2 regions of the Pseudoalteromonas sp. BSi20495 genome follow, and region 2 is predicted to be linked to the other one. Evidence: predicted binding sites of a transcription regulator. Region 2 holds the regulator's gene; the other holds the start of a gene.
What was found. Region 2 encodes LexA, which represses DNA repair genes until DNA is damaged. Its sites were predicted from a motif close to TACTGTATNNNNATACAGTA; they were not measured.
Positions count from the first base shown of each region.

Region 1: a site for LexA is predicted at 4,689-4,708, ahead of ruvC (crossover junction endodeoxyribonuclease RuvC). Genes of this name have one in related genera too.

Region 1 covers NZ_BADY01000092.1:5,378-13,138, reverse strand. The annotation lists gene P20495_RS07600 (replication initiation protein) at 1-403, shown strand, start outside; tRNA gene P20495_RS07605 (tRNA-Pro) at 612-688, opposite strand; gene P20495_RS07610 (arylesterase) at 799-1,422, opposite strand; gene P20495_RS07615 (ABC transporter ATP-binding protein) at 1,423-2,136, shown strand; gene P20495_RS07620 (ABC transporter permease) at 2,126-4,627, shown strand; gene ruvC (crossover junction endodeoxyribonuclease RuvC) at 4,757-5,281, shown strand; gene ruvA (Holliday junction branch migration protein RuvA) at 5,284-5,901, shown strand; gene ruvB (Holliday junction branch migration DNA helicase RuvB) at 5,909-6,919, shown strand.
Region 2 covers NZ_BADY01000158.1:31,905-39,665, reverse strand. The annotation lists gene P20495_RS02885 (cytochrome c oxidase assembly protein) at 16-546, opposite strand; gene ctaD (cytochrome c oxidase subunit I) at 546-2,138, opposite strand; gene coxB (cytochrome c oxidase subunit II) at 2,138-3,280, opposite strand; gene lexA (transcriptional repressor LexA) at 3,749-4,366, opposite strand; gene P20495_RS02905 (PaaI family thioesterase) at 4,534-4,974, shown strand; gene P20495_RS02910 (hypothetical protein) at 4,985-5,365, opposite strand; gene P20495_RS02915 (TonB-dependent receptor) at 5,789-7,761, shown strand, end outside.

The sequences.
Region 1 (7,761 bases), on a different contig from region 2:
ATATGAGCAATGGGAAAGTCATTTATTTAATATTGCTCAGTCGTGTAATGAGTTCAGTTCGTCAGACCTTCCTAAAATCCACCCATTAAACCACTCCGAATTGAAAGGGATTGTTAAGAGTGTGGCTAATTTCACTTGGTTTAAATATAGCTCGTCAAATAACCGTGGGAGAGCCGGACTATTTTTACTGCAAATTAAGATCGTAACTAAAAAACTTGCTCAACAGCAGGGGGCTAAGTTTACACACAAAGCACGTAGAACAAACACAGAGGAAAAAATTACTAAAGCAATAACGAAGATACAAAGTGAAGGGAAAAAGCCTTCACAGGTGCTTATAGCCAACGAAATAGGAATGACTCGACAAGCTGTTGCTAAATATAAACATCTACTAGAAATATGTTAATTATGCTGCACATCAGGGTATTAGGAAATAAGATAGGGCATGATGTTACATATTAAAGTTATTTATTTAATAACTACATATGAACGAGCTGAATTAGCTGTAAGTAGTGAAGCTACATATATGCTACATGTATTAATAATATTTAGTATGCGTGTAGCAATATGTATTTTATTTAAATTATAAGTACTTAATATTTAAATAAATTAATTGGTCGGTATGGAGAGATTCGAACTCTCGACCCCTGCCACCCCATGACAGTGCGCTACCAAGCTGCGCCACATACCGATTTGTATGCAATAGTACGTGTATTTTTTTAAAAATCAATAAGCGATTGTTTGTTTGGATGTTTATTACGCAAGAACGCTAAAATAGCACTCTTGCGATGTACTAATTGGCTAGTCTTTATTTAACCACTTTTTGATCGAGTCATACATCTCATCTCGTATTATTGGCTGAGCTTTTTTGTTAGGGTGTAAACTATCGTTTTGCATTAGCTCAGCTTGGCTGGCAATGTTTAGCATAAAAAAGTTCATTAAATGCGCACTTGTCTCTTCGCTAACGCGCGAAAAAGTGTCAGTAAACATTTTACTGTAACGCGGGCCGTAATTAGGGGGAATGTAAATCTCCATTAAGGCGGTCATTGCATTAGCTGCTTGGCTTTTTTGAATAAGAGACGTTAAGTTAGTTTGCATTTTTTTTACTGGGAAACCACGTAAACCGTCGTTAGCACCTAGCTCAATAAGTACATGAGTGGGCTCGTATTGCTCAAGCAATGCATCTAAACGGCGTAGGGCTCCACCAGATGTTTCGCCACTAATACTGGCGTTGATAAGTTCAATGTCGGCTTGTTCGTCATCGTATTTATCTTGTAACAATTTTACCCAGCCTTCTTCTTGTTGAAGTCCGTAGGCTGCGCTTAAACTGTCACCGAGTATTAAAATCGTGTTGTCGGCTGCTGCGCTCAGCGGTTTGATAACTAAAAATAAAATGAATACTAAACGAAGGATTGAATGAGTCATATGTCAGCGCTTTCTCAATTAAATATAATTCAGGTTAATGGTTTGTCTAAAGTAGTCTCTACCTTTGAAGGTGAGCTGCCCATCCTCAGCGACATCAGCTTTAATGTCAAGCATGGTGAGTCTGTTGCTATAGTTGGCACGTCAGGCTCTGGTAAATCTACGTTACTCAGTTTATTAGCAGGGCTGGACACTGCAAGCAGCGGCGAAATATTTTTAGATGGTGAGCCATTACACAATTTAGATGAAGAAGAGCGTGCTGCACTGCGCGCGGCTAAAATTGGATTTGTGTTTCAATCGTTTATGTTAGTACAAAGCTTAACGGCACTTGAAAACGTTATGCTGCCAGCAGAGCTTGCTGGCGAAAGTGATGCGAAAGAGCAAGCAATTGCATTACTTGAAAAAGTAGGCTTGAGCCATCGTATTGATCATTACCCGTCGCAACTCTCTGGCGGTGAACAGCAACGTGTTGCTATTGCGCGAGCATTTATTGGTACACCTAAAATACTATTTGCTGATGAGCCTTCGGCTAACTTAGACAGCAAGAACGGTAAGATGATTGAATCCTTATTATTTGATTTAAACACGCAACACGGCACTACGCTTATTTTGGTTACTCACGATGAAGGGCTTGCACAAAAATGTGAGCACATTATTCAAATCGAAGCGGGTTTACTAGTAAAAAGCCAAGTAGAGGACGTTGCTAATGTGGGTTAAGTTAGCGCTTAAATTATTTTCACGAGAATTTCGTCGTGGTGAGCTCACGGTTATAAGCGCAGCTATCGCTCTTGCTGTGTTAACCGTGCTTACACTGTCGATGGTTACTGAGCGAATAGGGCAAAGTATTGCGCAAAAAAGCAGTGCTTTTATTGCAGCAGACCGTGTACTTACAAGCGACCATGTTCTGGACACCGCTTTTATTACTCAAGCACAGAGCCAAAATTTAAAAACGGCGCAAATGGTGTATTTCGATACTATGTTGTTTGCCGATGATGAAATGCAGTTTAGCTCAGTAAAAGCGGCATCTAATGCGTACCCTCTAAAAGGGCAGTTAAAAGTTAAAGATACCCTAACCGGTGAAACTAAAGTTGCTAATAGCGGGCCAACGCCTGGTAATGTGTGGCTAAGTGAATCGGTATTTTACAGTTTAAATATTGATATAGGCGCGCAAGTAGAGCTCGGCGCTGCATTATTTAATGTTTCAAAAGTTATTGTAGAAGAGCCAGACGCGCCATTTAATGTATTTTCGAGTAGCCGCCGCGTGCTTATTAATATTGACGATGTGGTAAAAACCGAAGTTGTGCAACCGGGTAGTCGTGTTTATTACCGCCAACTTTATGCAGGTAGTGAGGCCGACATAAATAGCTTTTACGAGTGGCTTAAACCACAAATGAAAGAAAACCAACAATGGTATGGCGTTAAAGACCGCCAATCACCCATTTCAAACAGTTTAAACCGCGCAGAGAGCTTTTTATTACTTGCCGGCCTATTAGGTATTATTTTGGCTGCAGTGGCTATAGCTGTTTCAGCAAAACGTTATTGTGAACGCCAATACGACCCAGTAGCGATGATGAAAACGCTCGGCGGTAGCCGCTCAATGATCCGCAAAATATACATGCTTCATTTATTGCTTGTATGTGCAATGGCGGTAAGTATAGGGCTGTTAATTGGTTATGGCTTGCAAGAAATAGCAACAAGTTACTTATCAAAAAGTATGGGCACAGAGTTACCCTTAGGTGGCTTTAAACCTTGGCTGGTGGCTATAAGCACTGGCGTAATTTGTGCTGTTATGTTTTCTATTAAACCATTATTTGATTTATTTGATATTCCGCCGCTTAGAGTACTGCGCCGTAACTTAGGTGATAAGTTGGCAGTAAGTCGTGTGCATTTAGGTATGAGTGCGCTAACCGTGTTTTTATTAATGTGGTTATTTAGTAACAACATAAAAATAACGCTTATTTTGTTTATATCAACACTTGCGCTAATTGGTGTGCTGTTTTTAGTATCTAAATTAATATTTGGTGGTGGTCGAAAACTAGGATTAAAGCCAGGTAACAGTTGGTCGCTTGCAATTGCGTCTATTCAAAAGCGTGCAAATGTGAACGCGGTACAGTTAATTAGTTTTTCGTTAGCGATTAAATTACTGCTGTTTTTAGTGGTACTTAAAAACGACATGATATCTGATTGGCAATCGCAACTACCAAACGATGCGCCTAATGCGTTTTTAGTTAATATTACGCAAAATGAGCTTGAGCCAATTAATGAGTATTTAGCACAAAAAGATATTCAGGTATCAGAGTTTTATCCGACTATTCGTGGACGTGTAAATGCGGTAAACGGCGAGTTGGTAGCACGTTCTGTATCGCTGCAAGACAACGAGAAAAAAGACGAAGAAGCACGTGCAGGTATTGGCCGCGAGCTAAACCTTACATGGCTTAAAGATGTGCCTGACCAAAATGAAGTAACACAAGGCACGTGGTTTGGTGAAAATGCGATGGCTGAAGCCTCAGTAGAGGAGTCGATGCTTGAGCGTTTAGATGTTGAGATAGGCGATACGCTTACATTTTTAATTGGTTCGCAGTCGTTCGACGCTAAAATCACCAGTGTGCGCAAAGTTAATTGGGCCACGCTTAAACCTAACTTTTTTATTATTTTAAGCCCAGATGTGCTTGCAGATTTTCCGGCAACGTATATTTCGTCGGTACGTATAAATCCAGATCAAAAGCGTGATTTTAGCCAGTTATTGCGTACTTACCCTACTATTACAGCGATTGATATTGATAACTTTGTTAAGCAAATACAAACAACTATTTCGCAAGTATCACTCGCCATTGGCTTTGTACTTGCAATTGTTGTGCTGTGTGGTGCGCTTGTACTTATATCGCAAGTGCAAGCTAGTTTAGGTGAGCGTATGCAAGAAATTGTCATACTCAGAACGCTTGGCGCTAAAAGCCGATTAATTAAAAACGCGACCTTGTATGAGTTTTTATTACTAGGCGGTTTAGCTGGTTTAGTGGCCGCACTTTTTAGCGACATAGCGCTTTTAATTGTGCAGCAACAAATGTTTGATTTAGCAGGTAAGTTACACCCGCATATATGGATTATTGGTCCGGTAGCTGGCGGCGTATTTGTGGCAGGTTTAGGTTATTTAATGATTGCCCGAACACTTAAACAAAACACCCAAGGATTAGTGCGTGCCCTAGGGTAAGCTAAACTAACATGCTCCTGTAAATGCCTACCTAGTTTGTGGGCATTTTTGTTTTTCTTTGTACTGGTAATTTATACAGTGCTCTGGCATTATTAGCGTAATTTAAAAATAATAACAATGGAGCGCTGTTTGGCCATTATTTTAGGGATCGATCCTGGTTCACGTTTGACCGGATATGGTGTTGTTGCCCATCAAGGTTCTAAATTTACATACTTAGGCAGTGGCTGTATTAAGTTAGCCGATCATCCTTTTCCGATTAGGCTTAAAATGATCTACCAAGGCATTACACAGCTTATTGAGCAGTTTTCGCCAGAAACCTTTGCCATTGAAAAAGTATTTATGGCGCACAACCCCGATTCAGCTTTAAAACTAGGCCAAGCTAGAGGCGCTGCGATTGTTGGGGCGGCAATGGCCGACTTACCCGTATTTGAATATTCAGCTAGGCAAATTAAGCAAGCAGTAGTAGGCAACGGTGGCGCAGATAAAACACAAGTGCAACACATGGTAAAAAATATTTTAAAACTACCCGGTACGCCACAGGCCGATGCAGCTGATGCACTCGCTATTGCGATTTGCCACGCCCACTCAGAACAAAATTTAATTAAACTAGCGGGTAGCGCAAGCAAAACCGTTAGAGGACGTTTAAGGAAATAACTATGATAGGCCGCTTAAATGGTATTTTAGTCGAAAAACAGCCACCAGAAATATTACTCGATGTAAGTGGTGTAGGTTACGAAGTACAAATGCCGATGACCTGTTTTTACGATTTACCAAAAATTGGTGAAAATGCGATTGTTTACACTCACTTTGTAGTGCGTGAAGATGCTCAACTATTATTTGGTTTTAATAATAAAGTTGAACGTGCTTTGTTTAGAGAGCTATTAAAAGCAAATGGCGTAGGGCCAAAACTTGGCTTAGCTATTTTATCGGGCATGTCGGCAAAGCAATTTGTAAGTTGTGTAAATAACGAAGACTCAACATCGCTTGTTAAATTACCCGGTGTAGGTAAAAAAACAGCCGAGCGTTTAGTACTCGAAATGAAAGACAGACTAAAAGATTGGGGTAATGATTTATTTACGCCATTTAGCGACAGCGCAGTAATAGAGCCAATGAGCGATGCGACAATTGCTAATAATGCAGCGGATGATGCCGTATCGGCACTGCTTGCATTAGGTTATAAATTGCCACAAGCTCAAAAAGCCGTAAAATCGATAAGTAAACCCGATATGTCTACTGAGGTTCTTATTAGAGAATCTTTAAAATCTATGTTGTGAGTAACCCATGATTGAAGCGGATCGCTTAATTGATGCGACTGAAAAAACAAATGAAGACTCTATAGATCGTGCAATAAGACCAAAACTTTTAGCCGACTACAGAGGCCAGCCTCATGTTAAGCAGCAAATGGAAATTTTTATTGAAGCTGCCCGAACCCGTGGTGAAGCGCTCGATCATTTATTAATATTTGGCCCACCTGGGCTTGGTAAAACCACGCTTGCAAATATTGTAGCCAATGAATTACACGTAAGTATTAAAACAACATCAGGCCCTGTACTTGAAAAAGCAGGCGATTTAGCTGCACTACTAACCAACTTAGAAGAAGGCGATGTATTGTTTATAGATGAAATACATAGGCTAAGCCCGCAAGTTGAAGAAATACTGTATCCCGCAATGGAAGACTACCAGCTTGATATAATGATAGGTGAAGGCCCAGCTGCGCGTTCTATTAAATTAGACTTACCTGCATTTACACTTATAGGTGCCACTACGCGAGCAGGCTCGCTTACATCGCCACTGCGTGACCGTTTTGGGATTGTGCAGCGATTAGAGTTTTATTCTGTAGAAGATTTATCGCACATAGTAGGGCGCTCAGCACATTACCTTGATTTAGAAATGTGTGATGATGGCGCTACCGAAATCGCGCAGCGCTCGCGGGGTACACCACGTATTGCAAACCGCTTATTGCGCCGTGTACGCGATTACACTCAAGTAAAATCTGACGGCACAGTAAACGCCGATGTAGCTAAGCAAGCCCTTGATATGATTGACGTAGATAAAAGTGGTTTTGATTATATGGACCGTAAATATTTACTCGCTATAATTGAAAAGTTTATGGGCGGCCCTGTCGGGCTCGACAATGTAGCGGCTGCTATTGGCGAAGAGCGCGAAACAATAGAAGATGTGATAGAACCATTTTTGATCCAACAAGGATTTATTCAGCGCACACCTCGCGGGCGAATAGTCTCTGACAGTGCATACCATCACTTTGGATTAATGCCAAAAAAGACGACTTAATCTAAATTTCAATTAATCACTTGCGCTTGCATAAGTAAATGTACAGCAAGCGCGTATACCTAATTTTATAATGTTACCCACCATATTTTCACATCGTTACTCTAAACCAAGTTATTACAATTTTACCCACTATATAATCAGTTAACGCTTAATTCACAGAGCGTTAAGACTTGCGTGGCTATGCTGCGGGCTATTCGATAGATAGAGTATATTGCATAGCCGTTATCGTATTAGGCTGTTACAGTGTTGTTTAGTTTGCAATAATACTTAATCAATTAGAGGGGTTGAATCTGACGTTAACCGTGTTAAAAATTTCTGATATACGACTGCATGGATGCAGAGCAATGCAGGAGCATGAGTGATAACAACTAAATAACGAAATTTTTGCCTTGTTATAGATACGATTTTCTTACCTCAAAATAGATTACTCAATTAAGTAAATTGGTATTAAATGATTTCAATTTTTTTGGCAAAAAAAAACCCGCAAAAAATGCGGGTAAACAACAAGTTGAAGGAAGTAATCTTGGGAACTACATTTTACACAACTAGGTTTTATCCTAAAAATGTAAAACAATGTAATACGATAAAATATCCTATTACTAAGAACTTTGCTTAATGAAGCTATTTCACTCAGTGCCAGCTCGGTATGGGGAGATAATACGCAATATATATTTATTATTCAAACTAGAAAATTTATAATTTCGGATTATAAAAACTAATGCAATGAAATTTCTGGTTGTTTAAAACTTGTTCGTTAATGTTTTTTTCTGTTTGTAAGTTAATGAAAATTAGTGATTAAGTTTGAGTTTGCACTGCTTGTCGCTATTAGTTTTACTATTACC
Region 2 (7,761 bases):
CACTAGTTTAAAAAGCTAGTTATTACTTGCCACCAGCTGTTCACTAATATCAAATACGGTATAAGATAAAGTTAATTCTTCAATATCGCTTGGCAGTGCGGTATCAACATAAAAAAGCAATTTAAATTCAAGTTCTTCCCCTGCTTTTAGAGGTTGCTGATCAAAGCAAAAACAGGCTATTTTATGTAAATACTTTGCCGCTTTACCTGGTGAGACTGATGGTACAGCCTGCATTACTTTATCTAGGTTGCTGTTATTTTTAGCACTAAACATTACCTCACGCATTGCACCTGGTTTTACCACTACACTGTATTCTTTTGATTTAACTTCAAACGGTGCACCACTTTGTGTGTGAGTAGTAAAGCTAACGCCGACTTCTCGGTTTTGTACTATTTGTGTACTTTGCTCTGCTTGCTCAAGCGAAGGCTTTCCATTAAGCCCTGTTACATCACAAAACACGTCATACAAAGGTACTAAAGCAAAGGCAAAGGCAAACATGCCTATGCAAATAAGTACCAAACGTTTGAGTAGCGGTGTGTGTGTCATTACTTAATAACCGGCGGCGTAGAAAAAGTATGATATGGCGCTGGAGAGTCAACTTCCCACTCAAGCCCTTCTGCCCCTTCCCATACTTTTGCAGGCACTTTATCACCGCCACGCGCGCATTTAATTACCACAGCTACAAACAACAATTGCGATAAACCAAAGGCAAACCCACCAATACTTATGATTGCATTAAAGTCGGCAAATTGAAGAGCGTAATCGGGAATCCGACGCGGCATACCGGCAAGCCCTACAAAATGCATAGGAAAAAACAGTACGTTCACGCTCACCAGCGATAGCCAAAAATGCCATTTAGCCAATGTGATATTAAACATATTGCCTGTCCACTTGGGTAGCCAGTAATAGGCCCCCGCCATTATCGAAAATACAGCCCCTGTTACTAATACATAATGAAAGTGCGCCACTACAAAATAAGTATCGTGATATTGAAAGTCAGCAGGTGTAATTGCCAGCATCAATCCCGAAAAACCACCTAAGGTAAACAGCACAATAAACGCAATACTAAAAAGCATTGGCACTTCAAAAGTTATTGAGCCTTTCCACATTGTGGCAACCCAATTAAATACTTTTACTCCTGTAGGTACCGATATAAGCATGGTCGCGTACATAAAAAACAACTCGCCAGCGACCGGCATCCCAGTAGTAAACATATGATGAGCCCATACAATAAAGCTCAATAGTGCTATGGAGGATGTGGCGTATACCATTGAGGCATAGCCAAAAAGTTTTTTACGAGAAAAGGTAGGTACTATTGTAGATATAATGCCAAAGGCAGGAAGAATCATTATGTACACTTCAGGGTGACCAAAAAACCAAAAAATGTGCTGAAACATCACCGGGTCGCCACCGCCTGCAGCATCAAAAAAGCTGGTCGCAAAGTACTTATCGGTAAGTACCATAGTGACAGCCCCTGCAAGCACTGGCATTACCGCAATTAATAAAAAGGCAGTAATTAACCACGTCCATACAAATAAGGGCAACTTCATCCATGTCATGCCGGGGGCACGTAAGTTCACTATGGTTACAATCACATTGATTGCGCCCATTATTGAGCTAATCCCCATAATATGTACGGCAAATACAAACAATGCAGTATTATCATTACTGTATGTTGTGGACAATGGTGCATAAAAAGTCCAGCCAAATGCAGGGCCCCCACCAGGCATAAATAACGATGCCAATAGGATTAAAAACGCAAACGGTAAAATCCAAAAGCTCCAGTTATTCATTCTTGGCAATGCCATATCTGGCGCGCCAATCATGAGTGGTATCATCCAGTTAGCAAGGCCTGTAAAGGCGGGCATAACCGCACCAAACACCATAATTAAACCATGCACTGTGGTCATTTGATTAAAAAAGTGAGGGTCGACCAACTGTAAGCCTGGTTGAAATAGTTCAGCTCTGATCACCATAGCCATTGCGCCACCAATTAAGAACATGGTCAGCGAAAAAATTAAATATAAACTACCTATATCTTTATGATTAGTTGTGTAAAGCCAGCGTTTAAAACCTTTAGCTGGGTGATGAGCATGATGAGCTTCATTGGCGTTAGGTTGTTCTACTATGCTACTCATTAGTTCGCCTCCACTTTGGCATCAAGTGCTGTCTGTATTTGACTCGGTTGAATAACATCACCCGTATCATTACCCCACGCATTACGTTTATAAGTAATAACCGCAGCTAATTGCTTTATAGATAACTGCTTGGCAAAAGCTTGCATTGCCGTACCGGGTCGTCCATGGATAACTACATCAATGTGATCTTTTATATCGCCAAGCACTATCGGGCTGCCTTTAAGTGCAGGAAATACACCCGGTAACCCCATGCCCGTAGGCTGATGGCACGCTGCACAATTAGCCATATATACTTGTTCGCCTAAAGTCATTAACTCTTCTTTTGGGAGGGTTTTATCAAGTAATGCGGCATCTGCTAATGCTGCTTTCTGCTTCGCCTGCTTTGCATCTGCAAGCCATGTTTTAAAATCAGCCTCAGATTTAGCGACCACCACAACAGGCATAAAGCCATGGTCTTTACCACACAACTCAGCACATTGTCCTCGGTAAGTACCTTCTTCGTTTATGTTCGTCCATGTTTCGTTTATAAAGCCGGGGTTCGCATCTTTTTTAACTGCAAAATCAGGTACCCACCAAGAGTGAATAACATCGTCAGAAGTCATTAAAAATCGTACTTTTTGATTTATTGGCAGTACAAGAGGCTTATCAACCTCAAGTAAGTAGTTAGGATTTTTATCTGCAAGATTCGCGATTTCATCTTGCGGGGTAGATAAAATAGAGTAGAACTCTACATCTTCGCCCATATATTCATAATGCCATTTCCATTGCGAACCCGTAATTTTAATAGTGAGATCAGCTTTGCTGGCATCTTCCATTGCAATTAGGGTTTTAGTGGCTGGTACTGCCATAGCAATTAAAATAACAAACGGAATTGCAGTCCAAAGTATTTCTACTTTAGTGCTTTCGTGAAATTGGGCAGGTACAGCCCCTTTAGATTTACGGTGATGAATAAGTGCCCAAAACATAATTGCGAACACTATCACCCCAATCACACAACATATTATAAATATGGTCATGTGCAGCTGATATACATTATTGCTTATATCGGTTACGCCTTTGCGCATATTGTATTGGCTATTAGCCAAAACTGGGTGCGTAAAAACACATAATATAAGCCACAAGGTAGAGGTCAGTTTACCCATGTGACGGCTCCTTTGATGCTATTGCGAATGCAAAGCGAAGAGGCATACGGCTTAAACGCCAATTCGTTATTTTTATTTTTTTAGCCAATCTCATTTAATATTGATTGGTTTTGCTGCGCCAACAACGAGTTTGTGTATATTGTGTGTTCTCAAAACTAAAAAGCTGTGAGTTATTATTAGCTCAGCACATTAATAATTAGCTAAAAAACGAACAACAAGCAAGTTTCAGTATAAAAAACAATCAGGTGATATTGAGTAATTAATAAAAAGTCAGTAATCAACTAGTCAACAGAAAGTTCAAAATATGAGCAAAACAAAGGGGTTTAACGCATTCGGAGGGGGAAAATATAAGTGCAAAAAAATTTACAGCTAAAATAATTAGTTGGCTGTTTACGTCCTATTTTTAGTGCTAATGTTAAAACAAAAATGCGTGCTAAAAAGCACGCATTCATAAAAATAAATTAAAAACTACATCCAATCAGCGTTACGAATAACTCCAACGGCTAAACCTTCTATATTAAAAGATTCATTTTCTAGATCAACTTCAATTGGCGAAAAGTCGTCATTCTCAGCATGCAATAATACTTTTCGGCCTGCTTTTTCAAACCGCTTTACGGTAACATCATCATCAACACGAGCAACTACAACTTGTCCATTTTCTGCAACTTGAGTTTTATGCACAGCTAACAAATCACCATCCATAATACCTATATCTTTCATACTCATACCGTTAACGCGCAATAAAAAATCAGCAGCAGGTTTAAACATTAATGGATCAATTTTACAATGACTCTCAACGTGCTCTTGCGCCAAAATAGGCTCTCCCGCTGCGACTCGCCCGATAAGAGGTAAACCTAACTGTTCAGGCTCTTCTTCCTCAACAAGTTGAATACCTCGGCTTGCACCTGGTTTCATCTTAATAGCACCTTTTTTAGCAAGCGCTTTTAAGTGCTCTTCAGCAGCATTGGCACTTTTAAAGCCTAATGTTTGTGCAATTTCAGCACGTGTAGGAGGCATACCAGTGTCTTTAATAAAAACTTTAACTAATTCGAGAATTTGAGCTTGGCGCTTCGTTAATGGTCGCATACAACTGGTTTTCCATACAGTACATTTAACTGTGAGTATATACAGTTAAATAAAAATCGCAAATTTAAATTAAGCCTTAAAATAGCTAAAGTAATTTCACTTGTGTACATTTCAAAGATATAACTAAAGCTAAGTTTATAAATGATTAAAAATGCAAAGGAGATATTATGAGTATTTGGTACCAGCCCATCACTTTAGAGTTGTGCAAGCAGTTAGAGAAAGGCGTTAATGGCCACGGTACACTAATGAAAACCATGGGAATTGAAATTACCGAAATTGGTGATGATTACCTCGTAGCAACTATGCCTGCCATACCAGCGCATCATAATCCAATGGGCATGGTGCATGGAGGAGCCAACGTAGTGCTTGCCGAAACAGTAGCAAGTTATGCAGCTAACTTCGTAGTCGACTTCACTCAGTTTTATTGTGTCGGACAAGAAATTAGCGCCAGTCACTTAAAAGCATCTCGTAATGGTACTTTAACAGCCACCGCAAAAGCGTTTCATATTGGTAAGCGTAGTTCAGTCTGGGAAATAAAAATTACTAATAGTCGAAACGAGCTTTGCTGCGTATCAAGAATGACCGCAGCCGTAGTAGAGCGAAGATAATTACTTACTGTTACTTTTCGATTGGGTAAATTGTAATTTCCATACCCGCACCAATAGCAGATATACGTAATAATGTATCTGCATCTAAAGCTTGGTTAAAACACTTAGGCGATGTGCCTGATTCAAAACCAATATCAAATGTTCTACGTGAACAACTTAGCCATTGCTTTAACGCATTACGCGAACACGATTCAATAAGCTCACAGATATGGTTAATTGCTTTGTCAGGCGTGTTTACTACACCTGTTGCTTCAATGCGGGCTAATTGACGGTATTCGTCTTTGTCATAATGTAAAATCGTCGCGACTTTTTTCAAGTCTGCCACTAGCAAACTAATATCTTGCTTTGATTCAAGCTCAAGATCTACATTTAAAAATTGAATTTCCGACATTGTTTAGTATTTATCCTCTAATGATTACACCGCAAACTTTAACGCAGTTTTACTTTTATACCAAATCAACTATGTAATATAAGCTGTTTTATATGGTAAATAGATAGTTTTACGCATTCATAGTCCATTATTTAATATTTATCATTTTTAAGTACAAACAATACTTTTTTATAAACTCCATGGCCTGTTGACCTTTGAGGATTAAAATTAAGTGAATTATTGTTTAAAAAAGTATAAAAAATAACCTTGACTTTCATATGCCACCGGTGGCATTTTAAGTGTGCGGGTTAAATACACTGCTTAAAGAGGTGTATTTAAATAAAGCCAAACACACCTCACTCATATTTACGCTTACTTATAACACAAAAAATAAGTGTAAAATCTGAACTGAGTGGCATTACCTAAATTCAGCAGGAACACACAATGAAAACGTCAAAAAGATTCACTCTCAGGCCACTTAATTACATTATTAGTGCATTATTAATTAGCACGACAGCTCAAATCAGTGCTGAAGAAGCCGAACAAACAAATATAAAAAAGAAAAGTGAAATTGAGTTAATCGAAGTTACAGGCTTTAGATCATCACTTAATAAATCGCTGGCTACCAAAAGGTTTGAAGTAAATACCACGGAATCAATTGCAGCCGAAGACATTGGTAAATTTCCAGATTTAAATATCGCAGAGTCACTACAGCGAATCCCTGGTGTCGCAATTTCGCGAGAAGGAGGAGAAGGACGTCAAATTACTCTACGTGGTTTAGGCCCATCTTTTACCCGCTCAACCCTTAATGGTATGGAAGTTCCTGCTAGTACAGATGGGACTGATTCGGGTGGTGGTGTAAATGGCGGCAGAGCATTTGACTTCAACGTTTTTGCATCAGAGCTATTCAATCGCGTTGATATTCAAAAATCACCAACAGCTGCAACCGAAGAAGGAGGTATTGCAGGTACTGTCGATATGTATTCAGCAAAACCTTTTGATTCCCCCGGTCTTCATGTAGCTGCGTCGGCACAGGCAGGCTATAACGATTTAACAGAAGAGACAGACCCTAGAATGGTATTTATGATCAGTAATACATTTGCTGACGATACCTTTGGGGCTTTATTCTCTGTCGCTAAATCAGAGCGCACAGTTCGCCAAGAAGGTTTTGGTACTGTTCGCTGGACAACCCCCGTCAAAGACGGCGGCGGTGTCTATGCTGACACATCAAATACTGACGTTATTGGCACAGCTGATGTGGGAAATTGTGAATTTGAAGGTGAGCAAGTTGATGATGTAAATTGCCTATGGACTCCTCGACTTCCCCGCCCTGATTTTTTTGGTAATGAACAAGATAGATTAGGTTTTACAGGCTCATTACAGTATGCGCCTAACGATGACTTAGTAATTACCTTCGATACCTTGCATTCTACCCTCGACAACAGTCGTACGATGTATAATTTCTTCGAAATGTTCAGAAATACATTTAGCGAGATCACTCCAGACTCTATTACAGTTGCCGAAAATGGAAAACAAATTCAGGCAGGTACATTTAGTGGAGTAAAGTCCCGTGCAGAAAGCCGTCAACAGGTATCTAAAACAAAATTTAAACAGTATGTGTTATCTGGTAAATACCACCTATCTGACTACTTAAAATTAGATGCAATGATCGGCACCGCTGAGTCAAATGCTCGCTCTGAGCAATATCGTTATAATATGACCAGCAATACACCTCATACCGTCTCAATTGATTTTGGAAATAGCGCAAATACTGCAGTGATGGATTATGGCTATGATAATTTAGATGCAAGTTCATTTAATTTAACAGACGGTCGACTTCGTGCTACGGATGTACTCAGAAAAAATGATACTGCCAAATTAGATTTAACTTACGAAACAGACTTTATGAGCATTAAAGGTGGGGTTGCTTATAACGATAGAACAGTAAACTATGATGAATCGCAAATTAATGGATTTCCGGATCAAGAGTCAGCCGTCGGCTTTTCACAATTAATGCCTTACGATGATTATGGTTCAGGCTATGATGGTACGTTGCCGCAATTTATTGTGGCCGATTTTGATGCAATTGAATCACAACTACTCAATAAAGAGTGGACGGCGCGAAGTGCACAAAGCTGGGAAGTTGAAGAGGAAACCATCGCTGCTTATATTCAATCAGATTTTGAATATGAAATATCTGATATGCTCCTACGAACAAATGTAGGCTTACGTTATGTAAAAACAGAAACAACATCAACGGGCTTTATTCAAAGCGATCCTGTTGAAATTGAAAATAGTTACGATAATGTTTTACCTGTTTTAAATTTAGCACTGGATGCAACGCAAGATGTTGTTGTACGTTTAGGGTTATCCAAAACCATGACTCGTCCAAGCCTTGGCTCACTAAACCCAGGTAA